Regions from separate parts of the uncultured Idiomarina sp. genome, predicted to be linked through region 2. Evidence: predicted binding sites of a transcription regulator. Region 2 holds the regulator's gene; the other holds the start of a gene.
What was found. The regulator LexA, encoded in region 2, represses DNA repair genes until DNA is damaged. The targets are predictions, from matches to a motif close to TACTGTATNNNNATACAGTA.
Positions count from the first base shown of each region.

Region 1: recN (DNA repair protein RecN) is a predicted target of LexA. The motif match lies at 3,765-3,784, and genes of this name have one in related genera.

Region 1 is NZ_CAXGLS010000017.1:29,082-41,618, reverse strand. Features, by position in the region: gene dnaK (molecular chaperone DnaK) at 1-1,875, opposite strand, end outside; gene grpE (nucleotide exchange factor GrpE) at 2,000-2,674, opposite strand; gene nadK (NAD(+) kinase) at 2,819-3,700, shown strand; gene recN (DNA repair protein RecN) at 3,817-5,481, shown strand; gene bamE (outer membrane protein assembly factor BamE) at 5,560-5,919, shown strand; gene ABNS04_RS06185 (insulinase family protein) at 5,934-8,654, shown strand; gene ABNS04_RS06180 (GGDEF domain-containing phosphodiesterase) at 8,802-12,167, shown strand; gene fadJ (fatty acid oxidation complex subunit alpha FadJ) at 12,158-12,537, opposite strand, start outside.
Region 2 is NZ_CAXGLS010000005.1:34,913-47,449, forward strand. Features, by position in the region: gene ctaD (cytochrome c oxidase subunit I) at 1-873, opposite strand, end outside; gene coxB (cytochrome c oxidase subunit II) at 884-2,008, opposite strand; gene ABNS04_RS02680 (hypothetical protein) at 2,298-2,717, opposite strand; gene lexA (transcriptional repressor LexA) at 2,714-3,331, opposite strand; gene plsB (glycerol-3-phosphate 1-O-acyltransferase PlsB) at 3,478-5,928, shown strand; gene ubiA (4-hydroxybenzoate octaprenyltransferase) at 5,954-6,805, opposite strand; gene ABNS04_RS02700 (chorismate lyase) at 6,814-7,356, opposite strand; gene ABNS04_RS02705 (flagellar basal body-associated FliL family protein) at 7,434-7,841, shown strand; gene ABNS04_RS02710 (rhomboid family intramembrane serine protease) at 7,835-8,635, opposite strand; gene glpE (thiosulfate sulfurtransferase GlpE) at 8,640-8,969, opposite strand; gene tdh (L-threonine 3-dehydrogenase) at 8,972-9,997, opposite strand; gene ABNS04_RS02725 (glycine C-acetyltransferase) at 10,019-11,209, opposite strand; gene coaD (pantetheine-phosphate adenylyltransferase) at 11,365-11,856, shown strand; gene ABNS04_RS02735 (sodium-dependent transporter) at 11,861-12,537, opposite strand, start outside.

The DNA of each region.
Region 1 (12,537 bases), on a different contig from region 2:
ATCATCTTTAGATGATTGTGCTTGCTCTGCACCGGCTTCTGCACCACCTTGTTGTGCTTGCTGTTGCTGAGCAGCTTCCATCAGTTTTTGTGAAGCTTCCATCAACGCTTGAGACTTCGCTTCGATAGCATCTTTGTCGCCGTCTTTAGAAGCTTGCTCAAGTTCGTCGCAGGCGGTTTCGATGGCTTTCTTATCATCTTCTGACAAGGCTTCGCCGACTTCTTTCAACTGATTACGCGTTGCGTGCACTAAGCCGTCCGCTTGGTTACGCGCTTGCACTAACTCTTCAAACTTTTTGTCATCTTCAGCGTGTGCTTCCGCGTCTTTAACCATTTTTTCGACTTCATCCTCATCAAGACCCGATGAAGCTTTGATGGTGATCTTCTGCTCTTTACCGGTGTCTTTATCTTTCGCCGACACATGTAAGATACCGTCAGCGTCAATGTCAAAGGTCACTTCGATTTGCGGTACACCGCGCGCCGCTGCACGAATACCTTCGAGGTTAAACTGACCTAGCGATTTGTTATCGCTTGAGCGTTTACGTTCACCCTGCAATACATGAATCGTTACAGCTGACTGATTGTCTTCTGCGGTCGAGAATGTTTGCGATTCTTTTGTTGGAATCGTGGTGTTTTTCTCGATCAACTTGGTCATTACGCCGCCCATGGTTTCGATACCTAATGACAGCGGACAAACGTCAAGCAGCAATACGTCTTTCACATCGCCTTGTAAAACACCGGCTTGAACAGCTGCACCTAGTGCTACGGCTTCATCTGGGTTGACGTCACGGCGTGGCTCTTTGCCAAAGAAGTCAGTCACGGCCTGTTGAACCTTAGGCATACGTGTTTGACCACCGACCATGATGATGTCTTTAACATCGCTCACTGACATATCAGCATCAGCCAGTGCTTGCTTCAATGGCTCAAGCGACTTCTTAATCAAGTCTTCAACCAACGATTCTAATTTAGCGCGTGTTACTTTAATCGCTAAGTGCTTAGGACCGGTGTTATCAGCCGTGATATATGGCAAGTTGACTTCCGTTTGTTGCGCAGAAGACAGCTCGATTTTCGCTTTTTCGGCGGCTTCTTTCAGACGTTGCATCGCCAAAGGATCTTTACGTAAATCGATGCCTTGATCTTTCTCGAACTGCTCAACCAAGTAGTTAATCAAACGGTTATCAAAGTCTTCACCACCTAAGTGCGTGTCACCGTTTGTCGCCAGTACTTCAAAGGTATGCTCGCCTTCGACTTCGTCGATTTCGATGATCGAGATATCGAACGTACCACCACCTAAGTCATAAACAGCGATAACGTTGTCGCCGGACTTCTTATCCATGCCGTAAGCCAGTGCAGCTGCGGTTGGCTCGTTGATGATACGCTTAACTTCTAAGCCCGCGATTTTACCAGCGTCTTTTGTTGCCTGACGCTGAGCATCGTTAAAGTATGCAGGTACAGTGATAACCGCTTCGGTGACTTTCTCACCTAAAAACTCTTCTGCGGTTTTCTTCATTTTCTTCAATACTTCAGCAGAAATTTGCGGTGGCGCTTTTTTATCGCCATCGATTTCTACCCATGCATCGCCATTGTCCGCTTTGACAATGTTGTAAGGCATAATACCAATGTCGCGCTGAACTTCATCATCTTGGAAACGACGACCGATCAAACGCTTAATCGCAAACAAGGTTTTATTCGGGTTGGTGACTGCTTGGCGTTTCGCCGGTGCGCCTACCAAAGTTTCGCCATCGTCGGTAAATGCGACGACAGATGGGGTTGTACGATCCCCTTCACCGTTTTCAATAACACGAGGTTTGCCGCCGTCTAAAACCGCGACACATGAGTTTGTTGTACCCAAGTCAATGCCGATGATTTTACCCATAATTAATCTCCACTACTTCTATTCTGTTCAAACCGCTCTGGTTTGAGCGTTAATGATTTCGATAACTGTTATTTGGGGGCTGTATCTAAAATTACAAGCCCTAAAACATAATTTCTCTTACAAATTATGCTTTTGTATCCACGCCGCCGTTACTATTACGTGCCACCATCACCATGGCTGGGCGCAGTAAACGTCCGTTGAGCTCATACCCTTTCTGCATAACGGCGATAATCGTGTTGTTTTTGTGCTCCGCCGACTCTTGCATCGACATCGCTTGGTGCAGGTCTGGATTAAAGACCTCGCCCTCTTCGCCGACCGCTTTTACGCCAAATTTATCCAGCGTTGATGTCAGACTTTTATACGTCAGCTCAATACCTTCTAAAAAGCTTTTTAACTCTGGGTTTTCGGTATCAGCCGCTTGCATCGCGCGCTCAAGGTTATCAACACTCGTGAGTAGCTCGTTGGCAAACTTCTCTAACGCAAATTTATGCGCCTTCTCAACATCTTGACTCGCGCGACGACGTACGTTTTCCATTTCCGCCTGACTACGCAATACCGACTCCTTTTGCTCGTTAACTTTGGCTTCGGCCTTAGTTAACGCGAGCTCAAGCTCCGCAATACGGTCCGCTTGATTGTCTGCCGCCGCAGCTGTTTGCTGCTGGGTCTCTGGTTGTTCGTCGCTACCAAGCGCCTGTTCAGCTGCCTGCTCAGCCGCCTCTTTTGCGGCCTCTTGTTGAGCGGCTTCTTGTGCTTGCTGCTCAAAGTTCTCAGTTGTTTGATTTGGTTGCTTATCACTCATAACCCATACTCTTTAAATGTCGAATGAACGTATGCGTTGTTATGTGGGGATAGTCCGATTAAGATTCAAGACCTTTATTTCGCTTGATAAAAATTAACGCAACACGTAGCGTTAACTCACGACTAGAGGATAGCGGTAAGCCCTATGAAACAACCCGCATTTAAGCGCGTCGCGCTTTTAGGAAAAATTAATGATACTGGCACTCGTCACACACTTGAGGCACTTATTAGTGCCTTGTGCGAAAGTCAGTATGAGGTCTGTTTGGAAGAACGCTGTGCCACCCAGGTACAACCAAGCAGTTGCATCGACACGGGCTCACTTGAGAAGTTAGGACAATGGGCCGACATTGCGGTAGTCGTCGGCGGTGATGGCAATATGCTCGGTGCTGCCCGCGCACTGTGTGATCATGATGTGGCGGTTATTGGAGTGAATCGAGGTAACCTTGGCTTTCTGACCGATTTAGCGCCAGAGGACGCAGTGAGCGCGCTGATGGATGTGCTAGCGGGTGACTATGTAAGAGAAGAGCGCTTCTTGCTCTCGGCCTCGGTTAAAGGCGAGTCAGTTAAACAACAAGGTGTGGCGGTGAACGAAATTGTTCTTCATTCAGACAAAGTCGCTCACATGATCGAGTTTGAACTTTATGTCGACGATCAATTTGTCTTTTCGCAACGTTCCGATGGCGTCATCATCGCGACACCCACCGGCTCGACGGCATACTCTCTGTCCGGCGGTGGTCCTATTCTGCATCCTAACCTAAATGCTATTACCTTGGTCCCCATGTTTCCGCATACACTGAGTAGTCGTCCGATTGTACTCGACGCAAACTCCCGAGTACGACTACGTGCAGCCAAGGACAACGATCATTTACAAATCAGTTGCGACGGTCATGGGCGTCTTGATGTCATGCCAGGTGATGAGGTCATTATCGAAAAACACCCGCATACCTTGACGATGGTGCATCCGACAACACACAGCTACTACCATGTATTACGTAACAAATTGGGTTGGGGCAGCCGTCTTTTCTAACTGACTAAAAAAAAGTCACTCTTTGCATTGCAATTGCACAATAATACTGTATAACTACTGTATATACTGTATAGGTAAACAGTATTACTGTTCTTTTTATTGTGAGGAGCCCAGCCATGTTGACTGAGTTACACATTCGCAATTTTGCAATCGTCAAGCAGTTAGATATCGAGTTTAAAAACGGGATGACCGCCATTACCGGTGAGACCGGTGCGGGTAAATCTATCGCACTGGATGCGCTCGGGCTATGCCTGGGTGGACGTGCCGATGCCAACTGGGTGAGACCGGGCTGCGACAAAACGGACATCAGTGCGCGCTTCACTATCACTCACGACAGTCCCGCTCACCGCTGGCTCGTCGACAACGAGTTTGATGATGACCTCGAGTGTGTATTGCGCCGTACTATTAGTAAAGATGGTCGTTCACGGGCTTGGGTTAACGGCGCACCAGTGACGCTCACACAGCAACGCACATTAGCGCCAACATTGGTCAATATTCATGGTCAGCATGAACACCAGCTGTTGGTAAAAGAAGAGCACCAGCGCGAATTACTTGACCAGTTCGCTCAGCATGCTGAACTTATTACAGAAGTACAAGAAAGCTACCGTAACTGGGCGGCTACCGAAAAGCGTTTTCGCCAACATCAGCAGCGCAAAGAAGAATTGGCAGCACAGAAACAACTAATAAGTTATCAGGTTAAAGAGCTTAATGAATTTAATATCGGAGAGGGCGAATTTGAGCAACTTGAGAGTGACCACAAACGGTTGACTCATGTTCGCGCCTTAACGGAAAACAGTGCCTTTGCTCTAAATGCGCTTTATGACGGCGAGCACAATAATGTATCGGGACTCATTCAAGCCGCCCACGGCCGATTGGAAGAATCAGCCGAGCTCGATGAGCAGATTCAGCCTATTTTAGCACTGCTTGAACAAGCTAAAGTTCATATCGAAGAAACAGCATTAGAACTGCGTAATTATCAAGACCAATTAGATATTGATCCTGAGCAACTCGAAGTCACTGAACAACGGATGAGCCAAGCGATTGCGCTCGCTAAAAAACATCATGTCGCGCCACTCGACCTTTATCAACATCATCAGCAGTTGCAACAACAATTGGATGAACTCGAACGCGCTGAGGAAGATAACGAACAACTCGCTGAGCAACGTCAAGCATTACGCACCGTTTATCGACAAGCGGCGCTTAAGCTGTCGACAAGCCGGAAAAAAGCAGCGGACAAACTGAGTGCCGAAATTTCCCGCGCCATGCATAAGTTAAACATGCCCCATGGTGAATTTGTCATCCAAGTTGATCATGATGACAAAGCCACAGCAACGCTCTGGGGCACCGACGAAATCTGCTTTACCGTGACCACCAACCCTGGGCAGCCGCTACAAGCGCTTAGTAAAGTTGCATCGGGCGGGGAACTATCACGCATCAGTCTTGCCATACAGGTCATGTGTGCCAATCAAAATACGGTACCGACCATGATGTTTGACGAGGTCGATGTCGGTGTGAGTGGACCCACCGCAGCGGTTGTGGGTTCAATGTTACGGAGTCTAGGCGAGCAGTGCCAAATTATCTGTGTCACTCACTTACCGCAAGTGGCTGCTAAGGGACATCATCAAATGCAGGTACTCAAACAAACCGATGGCGCACAAACAGAAACGCAAGTTTGGCAGCTTAACGAAGAACAGCGAATTGATGAGCTCGCTCGCTTATTGGGTGGCGATAGCATTACCGAAAAAACTAAAGACAACGCCCGGGAGTTACTTATTCATTAAGTTTTCCTGCGCCAATGCTAGCTAACTCGGTTTTGTTTGTTTATCATCGGTGACAACATTTAACGGTAAGAGTAGTTAATGAAACAAATCGGAAAAACTTTGGCCGCTGTTGCGGTCGTCGCAGGTCTCTCAGGTTGCTCAGTGTTAAACGATTGGGTATATCGAATTGATATTCCTCAAGGTAATTACCTTGAACAACGCGATGTCGACAAATTACGCGTAGGTATGTCACAGGAACAAGTTGCTTACGTATTAGGGCGTCCGGTCGCTGAAAACAGCTTTAACAGCGAGCGTTGGGTCTATGTTTATGACATGAATCCAAATGAGGGTGAACCTTTCCATAAGGAATTGATACTCGATTTTGAAGACGGTCAACTCGCCCGTTTGTCGGGTGATTTTGATAAACCAGAAAACTTCGATACCCCGCTCGAACCTTAATGGGATAAGTTCCTATGACGCAACCGCTCATAGAAGAGCTCGGTGAAGTTATAAAGAGCCCAAAAGATCCGCGGTCTTTCCGTACACTAAAACTGCCCAATGGACTGTCAGTGGTGTGCGTTCAGATCCCACACAGTAAAAAGGCATCGGCATCGCTGGCTGTGCGCGCGGGTCATTTCAATGACCCGCTTGAAACCCAAGGTCTCGCCCACTTCCTAGAACACATGCTGTTTTTAGGGAACGAACGCTTTCCGGATGCTAACGAGTTCCCCGAGTTTTTGAGTGCCTACGGTGGACAACAAAACGCTTGGACAGGCTCTGAATTCTGTAATTTTTTCTTTGACTGTCAAACCCGAGCTCTCTCGCGAGCATTAGATTATTTCTCCGCGATGTTCATGGCGCCGTTATTTGACGAGTCCTTAATCAATAAGGAACGTCAATCAATCGACTCTGAATTCCGCTTAAAAGAGAAAGATGAACTTCGGCGTTTATATCAAGTACACAAGACAACATGTAACCCCGAGCATCCCTTTAGTAAGTTTTCGGTAGGTAACATGGATACGCTGGCAGAAAGCGATAGCCACTCGTTAAAAGACCAGTTAAGTGAGTTCTTTCGTGCTTTTTTCAATGCCAACAACATGCGGCTTACCATCGTTGGCGCGCAACCGGTTGATGAACTCGCCGAGTTGGCGCAACACTACTTTTCGGACATCAGCAGCGGTCAAGAAAATGATCCTAAATCGCTCGAGGCGCTGCCACTGTACTTACCCTCCCAGTTAGGCGTATTCATTCAAGTTAAGCCCGTGAATCCGGCTCGTCGTCTGATCATCACGTTGCCCCTCCCTGGCATTGATGACGACTATAAGAATAAAACAACTAGCTTTATTGCTCACATTCTTGGCTATGAAGGCCCTCATAGCCTCTATGCAACGCTTCGGGCGCGTGGATGGGTTAATAGCCTCTCCGCGGGCGGCGGTATGAGCGGTAGCGGCTACAAGGATTTCAACTTAAATATTCAGCTTACTGAGGCAGGTGTTGTTCACGCCCTACAAGTAGCGCAGGCGGTGTTCAACTATATTCAGTTGATTGCAAGTTCTGGACTCGAGGCTTGGCGCTACGAGGAGAAACGGCTCACTTCCGAACTTTCATTTCACTTTCAAGAGACACCGCCCGCCGGTGAACTGGCTCCTCAACTGTCTGTTAATGCGCACCACTATCCCATCCACGATGTGGTTTACGGAGACTACCGCATGGATGGACTGTCGGTTGCTCGAGCTAAACAAACACTGTCTTTAATGGCGCCCGAACGTGCCCGTATCACGCTGATCCATGGCGATGTAGAGACCGATCAACAAACAGAGTTATATCACACACCCTTTAGTATCCGTGCATTGACAAAAGAGGAATTAAACACTCTTAATAGCCCAGCGGGCACTTTTAGTTATCAACTACCAGCGCAAAACCCTTATATCACTTCTCATGTTGAACCTTACCCGCTAGAGCGCGAGCTCAGAGAGCCCGTGGCGTTGATAAAAAGCGACAATGTCACCATCTGGCATTTACAAGACCCTGATTTTAGAGTGCCCAAAGGGCATATCTATTTAAATCTCGAATCGCCAGCGGTCAATCAGTCGGCGACTCACTTCGCTGCGGCACGTCTTTGGTCGGAACTATTAATCGATTCGCTGAATGAAGCACTTTATGACGCTGAGGTCGCTGGCTTACACTTTAATATTTACCCGACCCAGTCCGGTATGACGATTCATACAATGGGTTTATCAGCGGGTCAATTGCCACTACTACAACAGTTAATGAAGCAGGCTTGGAAAGTAAAATTTAAGCGTGGTCGATTCAATTCTATCGCTCAGCAACTTAAGCATAACTGGCAGTCCGCCCACAACAATCAGCCGCTCAATCGACTGTTTGCTGAGCTTAATTTGACACTACAGCCGTGCCTGTTCTCGCTCTCCGATATGGCCGAAGGCTTGAACTCATTAGACTATAAAGGCTTTTCGCAATTAAGTAGCGAGCTTTTTAACTCCATGGGGGTGTCGGCTTTAATACATGGCGATTGGCAAGCTAAAACCGCTTTTGAATTACATCAACTGATACGTGACAGCGCCTCAGGACGGTTAACGGCCTCCCCTCCTCAATTACAACCTAAGCGTCTTGAACCTCACACGCACATTCACCGAACCGTGGAGCAAGCGACTGGCGACAATGCCGTATTGGTATACTTTCAGGGCGATAACGACAGTGCTGAACAGCAAATTACGTGGATGTTAGCGCAACAGTTGCTTAATGCGAGTTTATTCGACGAACTCAGAACCCAGCGGCAACTGGGTTATGTCGTTGGGAGCCAGTATTTCCCTGTTCGACGCCTACCGGGTTTCATGGTGTTTGTGCAATCACCGACGCATAACACGTCCGCCTTACAGGAACATATTCACACCGTATTGCACGATAAAATTGAACAGCTCGACAACGTGCTGACATTACAGCGCTGGAAGCATGCTAAACAAACCCTATCTGAGCAATTAACGATAAACGATCGCAGTTTGCGCGCCCGTAGCCAACGCTTTTGGGGAGCGATTCAAATGGCCGAAACTGATTTTGATCGTAACGTTGAAATGAGCGCCGCTCTGGAGCGACTACAACTGTCCGACTGGATAAGTGAGGTAAAGCGTTTAGTTATTAAACAACCTCGTAAAATTGTACTGTTGTCATGCCAGTAGGAGATATTATAATAGCTTTGACAGTCAAATCGCTTTAAGTTAGCTTGTAACACTGAGTTAACAAATAATAAGAGCTGTGTAGCAGCCAACAATCGGGTCCTTCAGTTGCGTGCTTTAACCATCACTTTAGTTTGCCTCGTGTTTAGCTTGGCTCTGTTTAATCCAACCTGTCAAGCTCATGATAACCCTCATGTGACTCAGCAAATCAGCGCGCCCATTATTGATATAGAAACAGGACCACGCGGATTTATTTGGCTTGCGACATCGCAAGCGCTCTATCGGTTTGATGGTTCTACCCTTCGCGAAGTTCAATTTAGCAATGTGCTACAACCACAAGATTTACCGCAATTGCACTGTCTTACTCGTAGAAAAAATGACGCTCTATTGATTGGCAGTGATAAGGGTATTTATCAGCTACCGTTTGCATCTAGCGCTTTAGAAGCGTCAATGCGTTTGAGCAGTGAACACTTACTTGATGCGCGTATTCACCAGATTGCGATACCTCAATCAACACCTCTTTTGGCAGTCAATAAACACACGCTACTCGTGGAGCATCAAGGCGAATTACTCCCACAACCATTACAATATGACGACGAGCCAATACGTAATCTTCATTTCGTTAAGCCGGTTGGCGATTGGACTTGGTTAGGTGACGGCAAACAAGTTTATGTTTGGGATGGACTGGGGAGTAACTTATTTAAATTAACTATCGACAACCCAGTGACCGAAAAGTTACCACCCGGTCAGCTCGTTGATATTGCCGAAACTGATCATGTTCTCTATCTGCTTTACACGGATAAACTGGTTCGACTTGACCAACGCTATCGGCTCATTGATGAGACACCGCTAACCAACCTTGGTATCGCCGACCTGCCGTTACAATTAAATGTAATGCCAAGTGGGGAGTTAAAACTGCTCACCCAAGCAAAGTTATATGAACTCTCATTAACACCAAGCGGTCAATTCAGCGCGACCCAAACGGCTCGCACCAAACATATCAAAGGCCCATGGTCGCAGCATTACGTAAGCGGCCAGTTTGAGATCCTACTCAATACAAAAGGATACATTGAGGTTTTACACGCTCCCCCCACCTCGGACAATGCACTCTGGGTCAGTGCCGAAGCGGCGCCATCCGGTCAGGTCAATATCGACTATGCGATCGCGTCATTCGATCTGGAACAGCCGCAGATGTTTGAATACCGAATTGAACCTCTACAAACAACTTGGCAAAAGACATTTCAGCCCTTACAAAGACTCAGCCTAAAAAATTTAGAGGACGGACAGTACACGCTTGATGTCAGAGCATACCTACCTGAGCAAGATAGCTGGGTAAGCGCAAGTCAGTCCTTTACAGTTAAAGCGAACGGCTTCACAGCGATGCACTACCTATCGATGATTATCGTGCTTCTTGCACTTGCCATTTTATTCATCTTCCTTTTACTTAAACGAAAAGCCCGTGCTTACCATAAACTCACCGAAGCACATACGTCGTTGCATCAATTACTCAATGGCACCCAACAACAAGTTTGGCATTGGAACCTCGTCAATAGTGAAGTTGAGCGTGTGCACATATGGTCACACTGCCCACATTTTCCTCTTGATGGTGTAAGATTTGGACTCGGCCAATCGGACCAAAGTAACGTTCACCCAGACGACATAGGTGAGCTAACTGCGGCATTGGAGCAGGTAAAATCGGGTCATATCTCTCATTATCAATGCACTTATCGAATTAAGAACGGCCAACAATGGCTGTGGGTACTTGAGCGTGGCGAACTTGTTGCAGCCGAAACGTCAGGAAAGCCAATCAAAGTACAGGGTACGCTGAGCGATATTTCCGATATTATCAATAGTGACGAGCGCATTGATATGCTCGCAACCTCGCTAACAAATATTTCAGATGGCATCTGTATCTTCGATCGGTTCTTTAGAAAACGTGAAATCAACACGGCATACGAACGAATTACCGGTTATCAGCGAGAACAAGTCATTGGTCAGGCGTTCGCACTGCCACATTACGATAGAGATTTTACGGATCAAATCAAACACACAGTGCTTCGGGAAGGAAGTTGGTCCGGCGAAGTCACCGACTTCAATGCGGATGGCGCCGAGTTACTCCTCGAGCTCACGTTAGATGCCGTTCGCAATGACAGTGGCGAGATCAAATTAATTGTCGCAAGCTTTTCTGATATTACTGAACGTCGTAATACGGAGAATGAATTACGCCGGTTATCAAATACCGACAGCCTCACCGGTTTGCCAAATCGCTCATACTTTCAGGTAAGTCACTCAAATCTGGTTCGCAAACGAGTCGCTCATGCACTGTTGTTGTTCGATTTAGACGACTTTAAGCGTATCAATGATTCTCTTGGTCATGAAGTGGGCGACGAACTTTTATGCCGAGTCGCCGACCGACTCGCTGAATTAGGTCGCCGGCAAGACACGCTTTATCGCCTAGGCGGGGACGAGTTTGGCATTCTCATCGAAGATAACACAGATATTAACGTCATCAGCACCATCGCCCAACAGGTGAATACTGAAATAGCAAAAGCCTATCGTATTAAAGGACATGAGATCGCCTTAGGTAGCTCAATTGGCATCGTGCTTTATCCTCACGATGCACATACCTCACAAGAGCTTCTACAAAAGGCAGATACGGCGATGTATCATGCTAAACAAAGAGGCGGCAATTGCTATCAGTTCTTTAACGCGTCGATGAACGAAAATGCCATCCAGCGTCTCGTGTTGGAGAGTCAAGTGCGTCACGCGATTCGCACCCATCAAGTCGAGGTGTACTATCAACCGAAAATGGAAATTGCGACGGGACATATTTCCGGGATTGAAGCACTCGCCCGCATTCGCGACGAATATGGTCAGTTCATCAGCCCCGCGCAGTTTATTCCACTGTGCGAAGAAACAGGTCTGATTATTCCGCTTAGTGAACAAGTATTACGTACCGCTTGTCGAGACATGCGCCAGCTACTGACGCTACAAGGTGCGCCTCGCAGTGTTGCAATTAATCTGTCGGCAAGGCAATTCACTCAATCGAGCTTAGCGTTGTTTATCGAACAAGTGTTACAAGAAGAGGAAATGCATCCCCGCCATATCGAGTTTGAGATTACGGAAGGCATGGTGATGAGCGATCCCGAGCGCGCGATTGCGATGCTGGAAAACCTTGCAGATATGGGCGTACAACTTGCACTTGATGATTTTGGCACGGGCTATTCTTCACTCGCTTATCTCAAGCGTTTCCCTATGCATACCCTTAAAATCGACAAAGAGTTTGTCGATGATATTACCTTTGATGAACGCGACCGTAAGATGGTCGAATCCATTATTGGCATGGCGCATAACTTAGGTTTAAAGGTGGTTGCTGAAGGCGTTGAAGAAAAAGCTCAATTGGATATTTTAGAACAATTACAATGTGAATATATACAAGGGTTCTACTTCGCAAAACCGATGAGCGCCGAAGCGCTCATCGAATTCATTACTAAACAGCAGCCTGCTTACTCATAAAAGCGCTTACCCTGCTCAGCCATTTGCTTCAGCAGCGGCGCGGGTTGATAACGATCACCGCGTTGCTCTGCTAAGCGTTCCATACGCTTCACAATACTGCCAATACCCTCGGCATCCATATAACGGAATGGACCGCCTCGGAATGGTGGGAAACCAATACCAAACACCGAACCAATGTCGCCATCACGCGCACTGCGAATAATGCCCTCTTGCAGGCAATAAGCCGCTTCGTTAAGCATTGGCAAAACACACAGCTCAGCAATTTCATCACCTTCATGCTTCGCCTGTGGTTCAATATTCAGTAAACCGTACACTGATTTATCAACCGGCTTGCCTTTCACACCTTTACCATATTGATAGAAACCTTTGT
Region 2 (12,537 bases):
TGCATACACCATCGAGGAATAACCAAATAATTTTTTCCTTGAGAAAGTCGGTATGATCGCTGAAATAATGCCGAAAGACGGCAATATCATAATGTAGACCTCGGGGTGACCGAAGAACCAGAAAATATGCTGGAACATGACCGGATCACCGCCGCCGGCGGCATTAAAAAAGCTGGTGCCAAAGTACTTATCGGTGAGGACCATCGTCACAGCGCCTGCAAGTACAGGCATGACGGCAATCAATAAAAAGGCAGTAATTAACCACGTCCAGACAAATAAAGGCATCTTCATGTAAGTCATGCCCGGCGCGCGCATATTGATTATGGTTACGATAACGTTGATCGCGCCCATAATGGATGAAATACCCATGATGTGTACGGCGAATACGAACAGCGCTGTGGAGTCATTACTGTACGTTGTTGAGAGCGGCGCGTAGAACGTCCAGCCAAAGTCGGGACCGCCGCCTTCCATGAATAATGATGACAAAAGAATCACGAAAGCGAATGGAAGAATCCAAAAGCTCCAGTTATTCATGCGCGGCAATGCCATATCAGGTGCGCCAATCATCATCGGCACCATCCAGTTCGCAAGTCCCGTAAAGGCCGGCATTACGGCGCCAAAAATCATAACGAGTCCGTGCACGGTGGTCATCTGGTTAAAAAACTGAGGCTCCACCAGTTGTAAACCCGGTTGAAAAAGTTCGGCACGAATGACCATCGCCATTGCACCGCCAACAAAAAACATAATTAAACTAAACCACAAATACATCGAACCAATATCTTTGTGGTTTGTGGTAAACAACCAACGAGTAATGCCAGACGGCTTATGATCGTGGTGTGCTTCGTGATTGTGATCGTCCACTACTGTGCTCATCACCGTCTCCTTATTTATTCATTGCTGCGTTAATGTCGGCGGCTTGTACCATCTCGCCCGTATCATTACCCCAGGCATTACGCTCGTAAGTAATAACAGAAGCCAGCTCTTGCATTGTTAATTGCTGGGCAAAAGCTTGCATCGCTGATCCTTGGACACCGTGCAAAACAATATCAATGTGCTTATCGATATTTTCTGGCTTAGACGCAATCGGACTGCCTGCAAGCGCAGGGAAGGTGCCTGAAATGCCTTGACCGTTAGGCTGATGGCATGCAGCACACGTACTGTTATAAATTTTTTCACCCATCGCCATTAACTCGTCCATCGACATTTCCATATCAAGCAACTCTTGCTGGCGCTTTTGCTCGGCAATTTGCTTTGCTTCTGTCTCGTCGATCCATTTAGCGTAGTCTTCAGGGGTCTTTGCAATTACAACGATGGGCATAAAGCCGTGGTCTTTGCCGCACAACTCGGCACACTGACCGCGATAAATACCGGGTTCATCAATTCGAGTCCAGGCTTCGTTAATAAAGCCGGGGTTGGCATCCTTTTTAACGGCAAAATCTGGTACCCACCAACTGTGGATAACATCGTCAGAAGTGACGAGAAAACGAACCTTTTGACCCGTCGGCAAAACAAGTGGGTTATCGACCTCTCTAAGGTAGTTTTCACTCTTATCAAACTTATTATCTATTTGTTGTTGTTGAGTCGCTAAGCGACTAAAAAATTCTACTTCGCGATCAAAATATTTGTAGTGCCATTTCCATTGGGATCCGGTGACCTGAATAGTTACGTCAGCATCTGATGTATCTTCCATTGCTATTAAGGTCGATGTTGCAGGTATCGCCATACCCACCAAAATAAGGAACGGAATCAGCGTCCAAAGAATTTCAACCTTTACATTCTCATGGAACTTCGCGGGCTCACGACCGCGGGATTTGCGGTGTCTAATCATTGAATAGAACATCAGTCCAAAAACGACAACACCGATCACACAGCAGATATAAAATATCGTCATGTGCAAGTCGTAAACGTCCCGACTGACTTCTGTTACACCTTTCGTGAGGTTGAGGCTGCGCTCTTGGGAAAGCGCAGATGCACTATACAACAGGGGTAGTGCCCATAACGGCTTCATTTTCACGTGACTTCTCCTCTCATTCTTCTCTGCTTGAGCAAAATGCTAGCTTGGAAGAACAAAGAGGTAAGCAGAAAAAGGAACAGCTTCTCCCCAGAAATCACTTTCTCTACCAACTCTTTGTTGTAGTTTATAAGTTATACTAATTTATATAGTTGGGTAGTATCATTTATTAACTAAAATCTACACAAAGATCTAGATCAAAAACGTTAAATGGTTAAAAAGTGTCCATAAATGTTAAAAAAAAGGCTGCCGAAGCAGCCAGAAATGTATTAACCCTGTTGGGGGATTAGTGCAGGTGGGGGGTTAATACATCCTCTTCAAACATGAAGCTCTGGGTTTGGCTCACTCGAGATGATAGACGAATACGCTGCGCAGCGCGCTTGTCGAAGCCACTAACCCAAGCGACCACAACGTCACTGGTTCCTGATAATACGGCTTGTTCGAGTGCCCATGCGCGATCGTCCGTCTTGCCTGGGCGTAGCCAACGAATACGTTGGCGAGGAATACCTGCGTTAACAAGTTGTTGTACAAAACTGGCCTGTCCGCCGATAACTGTAATCCAGCGCTGTCCGATGCTGTGTACTGCCGCTTCAAGTGCCGCTGATAAACTAGGCGGAACAACATTAGGCGTAATCACTTCGGGCTGTTGATTGTTGTATGTCCATAGTCCAGGGTGATTGCTGCTGTTTGATTGTAGTCTTTTCATAAAGATGCTCCGTTACGAATGATGCCAACGGCAAGTCCTTCGATAGCAAATACTTGCTGGGCAAGGTCGACAACAATCGTAGAGAACTCTTCGTTCTCGGGATGCAATAGTACTTGACGACCTTTTTGTTCAAACCGTTTAACCGTGACTTCGTCTTCAACGCGGGCGACTACAATCTGCCCATTGCGCGCTTGTTCAGTTTTATGGACAGCGAGCAAATCACCGTCCAAAATTCCAATATTTCTCATGCTCATCCCGTTAACACGAAGCAAAAATTGTGCACTGGGATAAAACATTGATTCATCGAGTTGATAATGGCGTTCGATATGCTCTTGGGCCAATATGGGCTCACCAGCTGCCACTTGACCAATGAGCGGCAAGCCAAGCTCTTCTTCTATATCTTCAGCCACTAAGCGAATGCCGCGAGACATGCCCGGCATGATTTCAATCACGCCCTTTTTGGCTAACGCTTTTAAATGCTCTTCAGCAGCGTTGGCTGAGCGAAAGCCCAACCGACTCGCGATTTCGGCGCGCGTAGGCGGCATACCGGTTGCTTGTAAGTTATCTTTAATTAACTCAAGAATTTCGGCTTGTCTGGGAGTCAGTGGACGCATATCAATTACCTGTTTATCTGTACAGTATACTGTGAGTATATACAGGTATTGGTGAGATGCAAGTCATTTTATTCGACGACTTTTTCGAACGGAATTGTTATGATTATTGTCTTACTGTTTTAAACGCAAGGGTAGCAAGGAATATCATGACCGCGGTGAGTTGGAGTTACGCGCTCTTTAAACATCCTATCCGTTGGATGACACGAGCAATGACCATAATTGATAAACCTGAGGCCGATCAGGCGGATATCACGGCAGCACCTGTAGTGTACGTGATGCGCTCAAATGCCAAGTCTGACTTCGCTATTTTGCAGCGTTCCGCGCGTGAAAATCAGCTACCCGATCCGCAACAGCCCCTTTACATCAACGGAAAGTCGTTTGATCGAGTGCTACTGTTACCGGAGCGCGATGACGCCGCTTCAGCACGAGCACTTTCGCAATTTCAAGCGCTACTAGAAGCGCATCAAGCCGATCCTGAACTGGATGTACAATTACTCCCAGTGGGGATATTTTGGGGTCGCAAGCCCGGACAAGAGGCTCACGCGGGAAATGCCATGACCGGTGACTTAGATAACCCGGGGCATTTGCGTAAGTTCTGGTTGATCATGTTGTCCGGGCGTCAAGTTCTATGCCGCATGTCGCGTCCTGTAAGCTTAGGCCAGATGAGTCGTCAAAGTGGCGCCGATTATCGTATAGCGCATAAACTAGCGCGTGTGGCTCGGGTCCACTTTGTACGCATGCGTTATGCGGTTGCGGGTCCTAAATTGAGCGATCGCAATGAGCTTTTGAACCAGCTTCTAAAAACACCGGCGCTTAAAAAGGCGATAAAAGATGAGCAGCGCTCTAATAAAGTGGATGAGGCGCAAGCCTTAAAAAAGGCTAAAGGCTATTTAAACGAAATTGCCGCCAACTACAGCGAAACCTTGGTACGTGTATTAGATCGCTTTATGACATGGATGTGGAGTCGAATCTATAACGGTATCGATGTGCGAGGCGCCGATGAAGTGCGTAAGCTTGCCCAGCAAGGGCATGAAATCATTTATGTACCTTGCCACCGAAGTCATATGGATTACTTGCTGTTAAGTTACGTTATCTATAAGCAAGGTCTTGTACCTCCGCATATCGCCGCAGGGGTTAATTTAAACTTTTTCCCTGTGGGTTCGATTTTCCGCCGTGGCGGCGCATTCTTTATTCGTCGTTCGTTTCGCGGCAACAAGCTCTATTCATCTGTATTTCGTGAGTATCTATGCTGGTTGTTCCAGAAAGGCTACCCGGTCGAATACTTTACCGAGGGTGGACGCTCACGTACGGGGCGTTTATTGCCGCCTAAGACGGGTATGTTTGCCATGACCGTGCAAGGTATGTTGAGAGGTCAGCAAAGACCGATTTCGATTGTACCCGTGTACTTAGGTTATGAGCACGTAATGGAGGTAGCAACTTACCTCAAAGAGCTCAAAGGTAAAAATAAAGAGAAAGAATCGTTGTTCCAAGTTTTGAAGTCCGTCACTAAGCTGAAAAACTTTGGTCAGGGATTTGTTACTTTCGGCTCGCCCATCGATTTAAAAGCCTATATGGATGACCATGTTGATGACTGGCAGCGTTCTGTCACACGAGGCGCAGAAGAGCCCGAAAGACCCAGTTGGTTAACACCGACGGTCAATGGCTTAGCCGAGCAAGTCATGCGCGGTATCAATGATTGTGCGGCTGCCAATAGCGTTAATCTCACGGCATTGGCGCTATTAAGTTCGGAGCATAATGCGCTAACGCGAGAAGAACTGATTGCCCAAATCAATGTTTACCTGAATTTACTACGCGAGGTGCCATATACGCATCACGTCAACGTACCTGAGCAGTCAGCAGAAGAGCTGTTGTCGTTGGCGCTACGCACCGATAAGTTTGACGTAGAAGATGACTCAATGGGGCAGGTCATCTCCTTGCACGCAGCGAATGCTATTGCAATGACGTATTACCGAAATAATGTACTTCACTTAATGATATTACCCGGTGTGATTGCATCTTTGATTCATGCCAAGCAAAAAGTGAACGTCACAACTATTATCGAGCGTTGTAGCGCGGTATACCCCATGTTGCAGGCTGAGTTATTTTTGTCACACAGCGACAAGGATTTAGATACTTGGGTGCGTGCTATCGTAGAAGAATTAGAACGCCAACAGCTTATTAGCCTTGATGGTGAGATGGTGCGCGCAGCAAACCGCGAAACGGCGGCGTGGTTACAACTTAAATTATTGGCGGGCAGCGCAAGCGAGACGTTACAGCGTTATGCAATCGTTTTAGAGTTGTTGCAGCAAGCGCAGCCGATTAAGCGTGCCGAACTTGAGCGTCAGTCGATAACGCTCGCTGAACGACTCAGCTCGATTCATGGCATTGATGCGCCAGAGTTCTATGATAAGAAAGTCATGACAAGTTTTATCGCAAGCCTTAAGGCCCAATCTCTCTTGCAAGTCAACGATGATGGCGATCAAGTGGCTGCGCCTGAAATAGGTCCATTAAGTGACGACATAGATGAGTTGCTCGATCCGACAATCTTGCAGACGATTCGTCAATCGGTGCAACAGTTGATGGTCAGCGCAGACTAAATGCGTTGACCATCCGCTCGACTCATTAATACCAGTAGTGAAGCGCAAGGCTGACGCCAATAACCATTCCAATGTAGTGATTATGCAGAAAGGCTTGGAAACAGGCCTTAGGTGCTCGTTCTCGTATCATCCAATGTTGATAACTAAACAGACAAGCGGCGGCTATGAGACCGAGCCAAGCGTACCACTGCACATTGAGGTGATGCCAAACCACGGCGAGAATAATTAAAGTCACAACCTGCAAGACAGCGATAATGAGTCTATCGTAACGACCGAACAGGATGGCTGTACTTTTTATGCCTACTTTGAGGTCATCTGCTCGATCCGCCATAGCGTACTCGGTATCGTAGGCAATGGTCCAAACGATATTAGCAATAAATAAGCCACCCGCAAGCCACCATTGATCGCTATTCAGCGCACTAAATGCCATCAAAATACCGAAGCTAAACGCGATACCTAACACGACTTGAGGAAGTTGTGTCCAGCGTTTGCAAAATGGATAGAGAGATGCCACACCGGCTGCGGCAAAAGCCAGCATAATGGTTTGTGTATTAAACTGAAGCACCAGCAGAAATGCGAGTATCAAAAGTCCAAAGAATAACAGGATGGCCTCGGTGCTGTTGACCTCACCGGCAGCAAGAGGGCGTAATTTTGTGCGCTCCACATGACCATCAAGATTACGGTCTGCGAAGTCATTAATCACACAGCCTGCTGAGCGCATTAAAAATGTACCTAACATAAATATGACCACGATTTTGAGGGGTGGATTACCGTCACCGGCAATAAGAAGTGCCCATAACGTTGGCCATGCGAGCAAATAAGTACCAATAGGACGGTCAGCGCGCATTAAACGCCAATAGCTGTTAAGTTTATTCATTGATTACCTCAGTATATCGGTACAGGGCTTAAGAAAAACTCGCTTACTAAAACACTTTGTCCCTGGGTTTCGAACAGGCTCCGTCGTCCCCAAAGAGGGCCTTTTTGCTGGTAAAAGTGCTGATTAATTTCGTTGATACCATGGTTTAAGGGTAGTTGAGTAACTTCAAAAGTCGAGCGAGTTAAATCGGGCTGGTTAAATAATGACTGACCTAACGACTGTGTCCCGAGCTCACCCAAATTAAGGTTATGCCGGTCTGCCGCCGATATAGGAAAAACGCTACGAGCGAATACGAATGGACGCTCGTCTAGAGTGAGTAGTACTTCCCGAACAACAAAAAGAGTTTGCTGTGGAAACTTTGAACGTTCATTGGCAAAGGGTGATGCCGCAGTTTGACCGATGAGTTCCACCGCAAAAGAGCCTGGTAACGAACGTAACTTGGCTGTAAGTGAACTCTCGTCTAGTAACCAATCTCGGACGGTTGGCTCTAGTTGGATATCGGAGGCACGCTGCCAACAACAAGGTTCGGTACTGAGAAATTCAATAGACATAGTGATTGGTGCTCATGATATTCTTTGGCTATCATACCAAAGCCACTGCCGTTAAACATTATAAAGGCTAATGAATTATGACCTTGCAACGTTGGTTGTTCAGCATTTTGTTACTTTTCAGTCTTACGCTATTCTCGGCAAGCGCCGCGCGAGCTCAGGATGTCGCTTACTATGGATTTGAGCCAGATATCATTACAAATTTTATTAAGGATAAAGAAGAGTATCGACTTGGCTTTATTCGGGTTGCTGTAGAGGTCATGGTCGATAATCCACAAAATGTGAGCGTGGTAGAGCATCACGCTCCATTGTTGAGAGATGCTTTTATTCAGATCCTAAGTACAGCGAGTGAACAGCAAATCAGAACAATGACGGGCAGAGATCAGTTGCGACTTAAGTGTTTTGAACAAGCACAGCGATTGATGGCGAAGGAGACCGGCAGTACGGTGATCAAGCAAGTCATTTTCACGAAATATATTTATCAATAGCGCGGTTTGGGCGTGAGTTTGCGAACGGTGATCCCTGCAATGCAACCTGCTATCAGCCCAGCTAGGTGAGCTTCGTTTGCCACGTTGACCCAGAGTACATTGGTGTAGCCAAGTATCAGCCAACCCAGCATAAATAGAATGAGTGCAGGTGGCAGTTTAAGTGGAGTATTGCGCTGCCCACTATATAGCCAACAAAAACCCAATAAACCGTAAACCACACCAGACATCCCGCCAAAATTAGGGCCACTTACCTGAAATTGAATCACGTTAGCACTGACAGCGGTAAGTACGAACAAGGCAAACAACCAACGTGTCCCTAAATAGACCTCTATCCGACCACCTAAATACCACCACCAAAATAAGTTAAAAACGATGTGGGTAGCGGAAAAGTGAAGAAAGGCGGGCGTTATAAATCGCCAAGGGGCATCGAGCGGGAGCTGAGAAAAGCTATCACTAATGATAAAGTAACGAACAAAAGTATCACCGCCCGCCATAATGCCTATAAACATAAGCACGCAAACCACGGCAATGATGCGGGTTAACCAACCTGTATTTTTCATCAGGTCATTTAGCAATTCACGATTTTTTGTCTGTTCACGAACCGCAATGATGTCTGGGTCAGCCTTAAACTCGTCTATAAGTTGGCGAGCCCGTGCCTCGTAACTGCTTTGATGCAGTAACAAATCTAGTTTGCCATTTCGCTCACTCACACTGACAGGGATACCTTGGCTACGAAGCCACGCATATAACTGCTGAAGGTAAGGACCATCCTGAGTTGTGAGTAAGCGTTTCATTAATTTAGCCCTGCTCGACCGCTTCTGGGTAGGCCGTTTGCCAAGCGGTAAAGCCGCCATCCATGCTACTCACTTGCGTGAGGCCTTGCGATTCCAGCACCAGCGCGGCTTGTTGACTGCTTATACCGTGGTAACACACAACAATGACCTGCGTGTCTTTATCGGTATTCGCTAAGAAGTCACTGATATTGTCGTTGTTGAGTGGTTGTGCATTGGGGATATGACCCGCTTGAAAGGATTGCGGATCTCTAATATCAACGAACACAGGAGAGGCATCCGAAGCCCATGCTTGGTGGGCTTCTACCAATGAAATATGACGAACAGACTGAGTCATCGTTAGTCCCAATTAAGAATAACTTTACCGGACTGACCCGAAACCATGGTTTCGAACCCTTCCTCGTAGTCATCAACTGACATTTGATGGGTCAATATAGGTGAAATATCTAAGCCTGATTGCAGCAAACTGGCCATTTTGTACCAAGTTTCAAACATTTCACGACCATAGATACCTTTAATGACCAGTCCCTTAAAGATAACTTCGTTCCAGTCAATGGCAACGTTTTCAGGTGGAATTCCTAACATTGCCACCTTACCGCCATGGTTCATCGTCGCGAGCATTTGCGAGAATGCTGACGGTACACCGGACATCTCTAGCCCAACGTCAAAGCCTTCTTTCATGCCCAGCTCTGACATAACGTCTTTGAGACTCTCTTCAGCCACGTTAACGGCACGAGTTACACCCATCTTTTTGGCTAGCTCAAGTCGGTACTCATTCACATCGGTGATCACTACATGACGTGCCCCGACATGGCGAGCCACTGCCGCCGCCATAATACCGATAGGACCTGCGCCGGTAATCAGAACATCCTCGCCAACGAGATCAAAGGCAAGGGCGGTATGTACCGCATTACCCAAAGGATCCATGATGGCCGCCATATCGTCGGTGACGTCGTCCGGCAACTTAAATGCGTTGTCAGCCGGGATAACGAGGTACTCGGCAAAGGCACCAGGGCGGTTGACCCCAACACCATAGGTATTGCGGCACAAATGACGGCGTCCAGCACGACAGTTGCGGCAGTGACCACAGGTAATATGCCCTTCACCGGATACACGATCACCGACTTCAAAGCCGCGCACGCCATCACCCATGGCGGCTACTTCACCCACGTATTCGTGGCCTACAACCATAGGCACTGGAATCGTTTTTTGTGACCAATCGTCCCATTTATAAATGTGAACATCGGTACCGCAAATCGCGGTTTTCTTAATTTTGATGAGTACGTCGTTATAACCAAATTCCGGCTTCTCGACGTCGGTCATCCAAATACCCGGCTTTGAATGCAGTTTCGCTAGTGCTTTCATAATCAGTCCCCAGACTCGGCGTTAAATAACGCCGAGCTCTTTACCAATACGTGTGAATGCTTCAATAGTGCGGTCAAGTTGTTCGCGTGTGTGTGCCGCAGACATTTGCGTACGGATACGCGCTTTGCCCTTAGGTACGACAGGGAACGAGAATCCGATGACATAGATACCTTCTTCGAGCAAACGATCAGCCATTTCAGAAGCAAGGCGAGCGTCGCCAATCATGACCGGAATAATCGCATGGTCAGCACCGCTGAGGGTAAAGCCCGCCGCTTCCATTTCGGTTCTGAAATAGGTTGCGTTATTCCAGAGTCGTTCACGTAATTCGTTACCCTGTTCAAGCATTTCAAGTACTTTGATGGATGCTTGAACGATAGCCGGTGCTACCGAGTTAGAGAATAAATAAGGACGCGAACGCTGACGTAACCAATCGATCACTTCCTTTTTGCCCGATGTGTAACCACCGGAAGCACCGCCTAAAGCTTTACCCAACGTTCCGGTGATGATATCAACGCGACCCAAAACGTCGCAGTATTCATGGGTACCTTTACCATTAGCGCCTAAGAAGCCAGTTGCGTGGCAGTCATCCATCATCACCAAGGCGTCATATTTATCTGCTAAGTCACAGATACCTTTAAGATCGGCAATAACACCGTCCATCGAGAATACACCGTCGGTCGCAATCAACTTAAAACGTGCGCCATCAGCATCGGCTTGTTTAAGTTGTTGTTCAAGGTCATCAAGGTTATTGTTTTTATAGCGGTAGCGTTTCGCTTTACTAAGACGGATGCCATCAATAATGCTGGCGTGGTTTAACTCATCGCTGATAATAGCGTCCTCTGGGCCCATCAAGGTCTCAAATAGACCCCCATTGGCGTCAAAACACGAAGAATAAAGAATCGTGTCTTCGGTACCCAGAAAGTCACTCAGTTTAGTTTCCAGTGTTTTGTGAATATCTTGCGTACCACAAATAAAACGCACCGACGCAGTACCAAAGCCGTGTTCATCAAGACCTTGCTTAGCCGCTTTAATTAGGTCCGGATGATTGGCAAGGCCTAAGTAATTGTTGGCACAAAAGTTCAACACTTGTTGGCCATTAACGGTAATTTCAGAACTTTGATCAGAAGTGATAATACGTTCTTTTTTGTACAGACCGTCTGATTTGGTCTGTTCGAGTTGCTCATTAAGGTGCTGATAAAAATTTGTGTTCATTACGAAATCCTGTTCAGTCATTTGGCTTTCTTAACATTACCCTGTATTTTACGCATGTTCACTGAAAGCCGCATCCCTAATTTGCAAAAGCTATAAAGATGAGCCAGTTTTGAGGATGTACTGTAAAGTTTGCACAACGTTAAAACGAGGAACCTATGCATCGTAGAGCTATTTACCCTGGCACTTTTGATCCCATAACCAATGGCCACGCCGACCTTATCGAGCGCGCTGCAAGCCTGTTCAGTGAGATCATCGTCGGTGTAGCGGAAAGTCCAAGTAAGAAGCCGTTATTTAGCTTGCAAGAACGGGTACTATTAGCTCAACAAGTGACTGAGAAGTTGGACAATGTGCGTGTGGTGGGTTTTTCAGGACTGTTAGTTAATTTTGCTAAGGACCATGATGCATCGGTATTGATTCGTGGCTTGCGCGCGGTCTCGGATTTTGAGTACGAATTCCAACTTGCCAATATGAATCGACGACTATTCCCCGAGCTGGAAAGTGTGTTTTTAACACCCGCTGAAGAAAACTCCTTTATTTCGTCGACTCTAGTTAAAGAAGTTGCTTTGCATGGCGGCGACGTTGGCGAGTTTGTGGATGGGCGTGTGGCTGAGGCGCTGCAACAAAAATTTGCTGGACAACGCCCTTAATCAGCTAAGCAATCGCGCTTTGGTAAAAAACCAGCCCCATTAAGACTGGGCAAATATACCGTAAGTGCCAACGTAGTAATCGGTAGCGCAAGCCCTGCGCTGCCAGCGCTGTAACATGGTTACTACGTTTCCAGAACCACCCAACAACCAGCAAGTAAAACAATCCCGACAGCGGTAATTGGAATTGGGTTACAGCGGTAACTACCCAGCCAAACAGCGGCTCAAACCAAAGCACCAAGGATAGTGCGAGCAACGCGATTACGAGCATGGCAATGGCAACGGCGACTGGGCGAGGTAAGTCGTGCTCTTCTAATAAATAAGAGACGGGCACCTCAGCCTGAGCCATAGTCGATGTGAGTGCCGCGATGCTGAGTAAAATAAAGAAGCCAAAGCCAACCCATAAACCGGCAAAGCCCATACTGCCGAACAGCTCCGGTAAAACAGCGAATATCAGCTGTCCCTCACCAATAAACTGGTTACCTTGTTCAACGGAAACGCCCAATTTAATAGCCACAAATAATGCAGGAATAATCAGCAAGCCTGCTAAAAATGCGACCAACGTATCTAACGCGGCTACAGATAAACTTAAACGACCCAACTGTGCTCCGGGGCGCAAATACGATCCGTAAATCATCATGCCACCCAAGCCAATCGATAAAGAGAAGAATGCCTGACCCATGG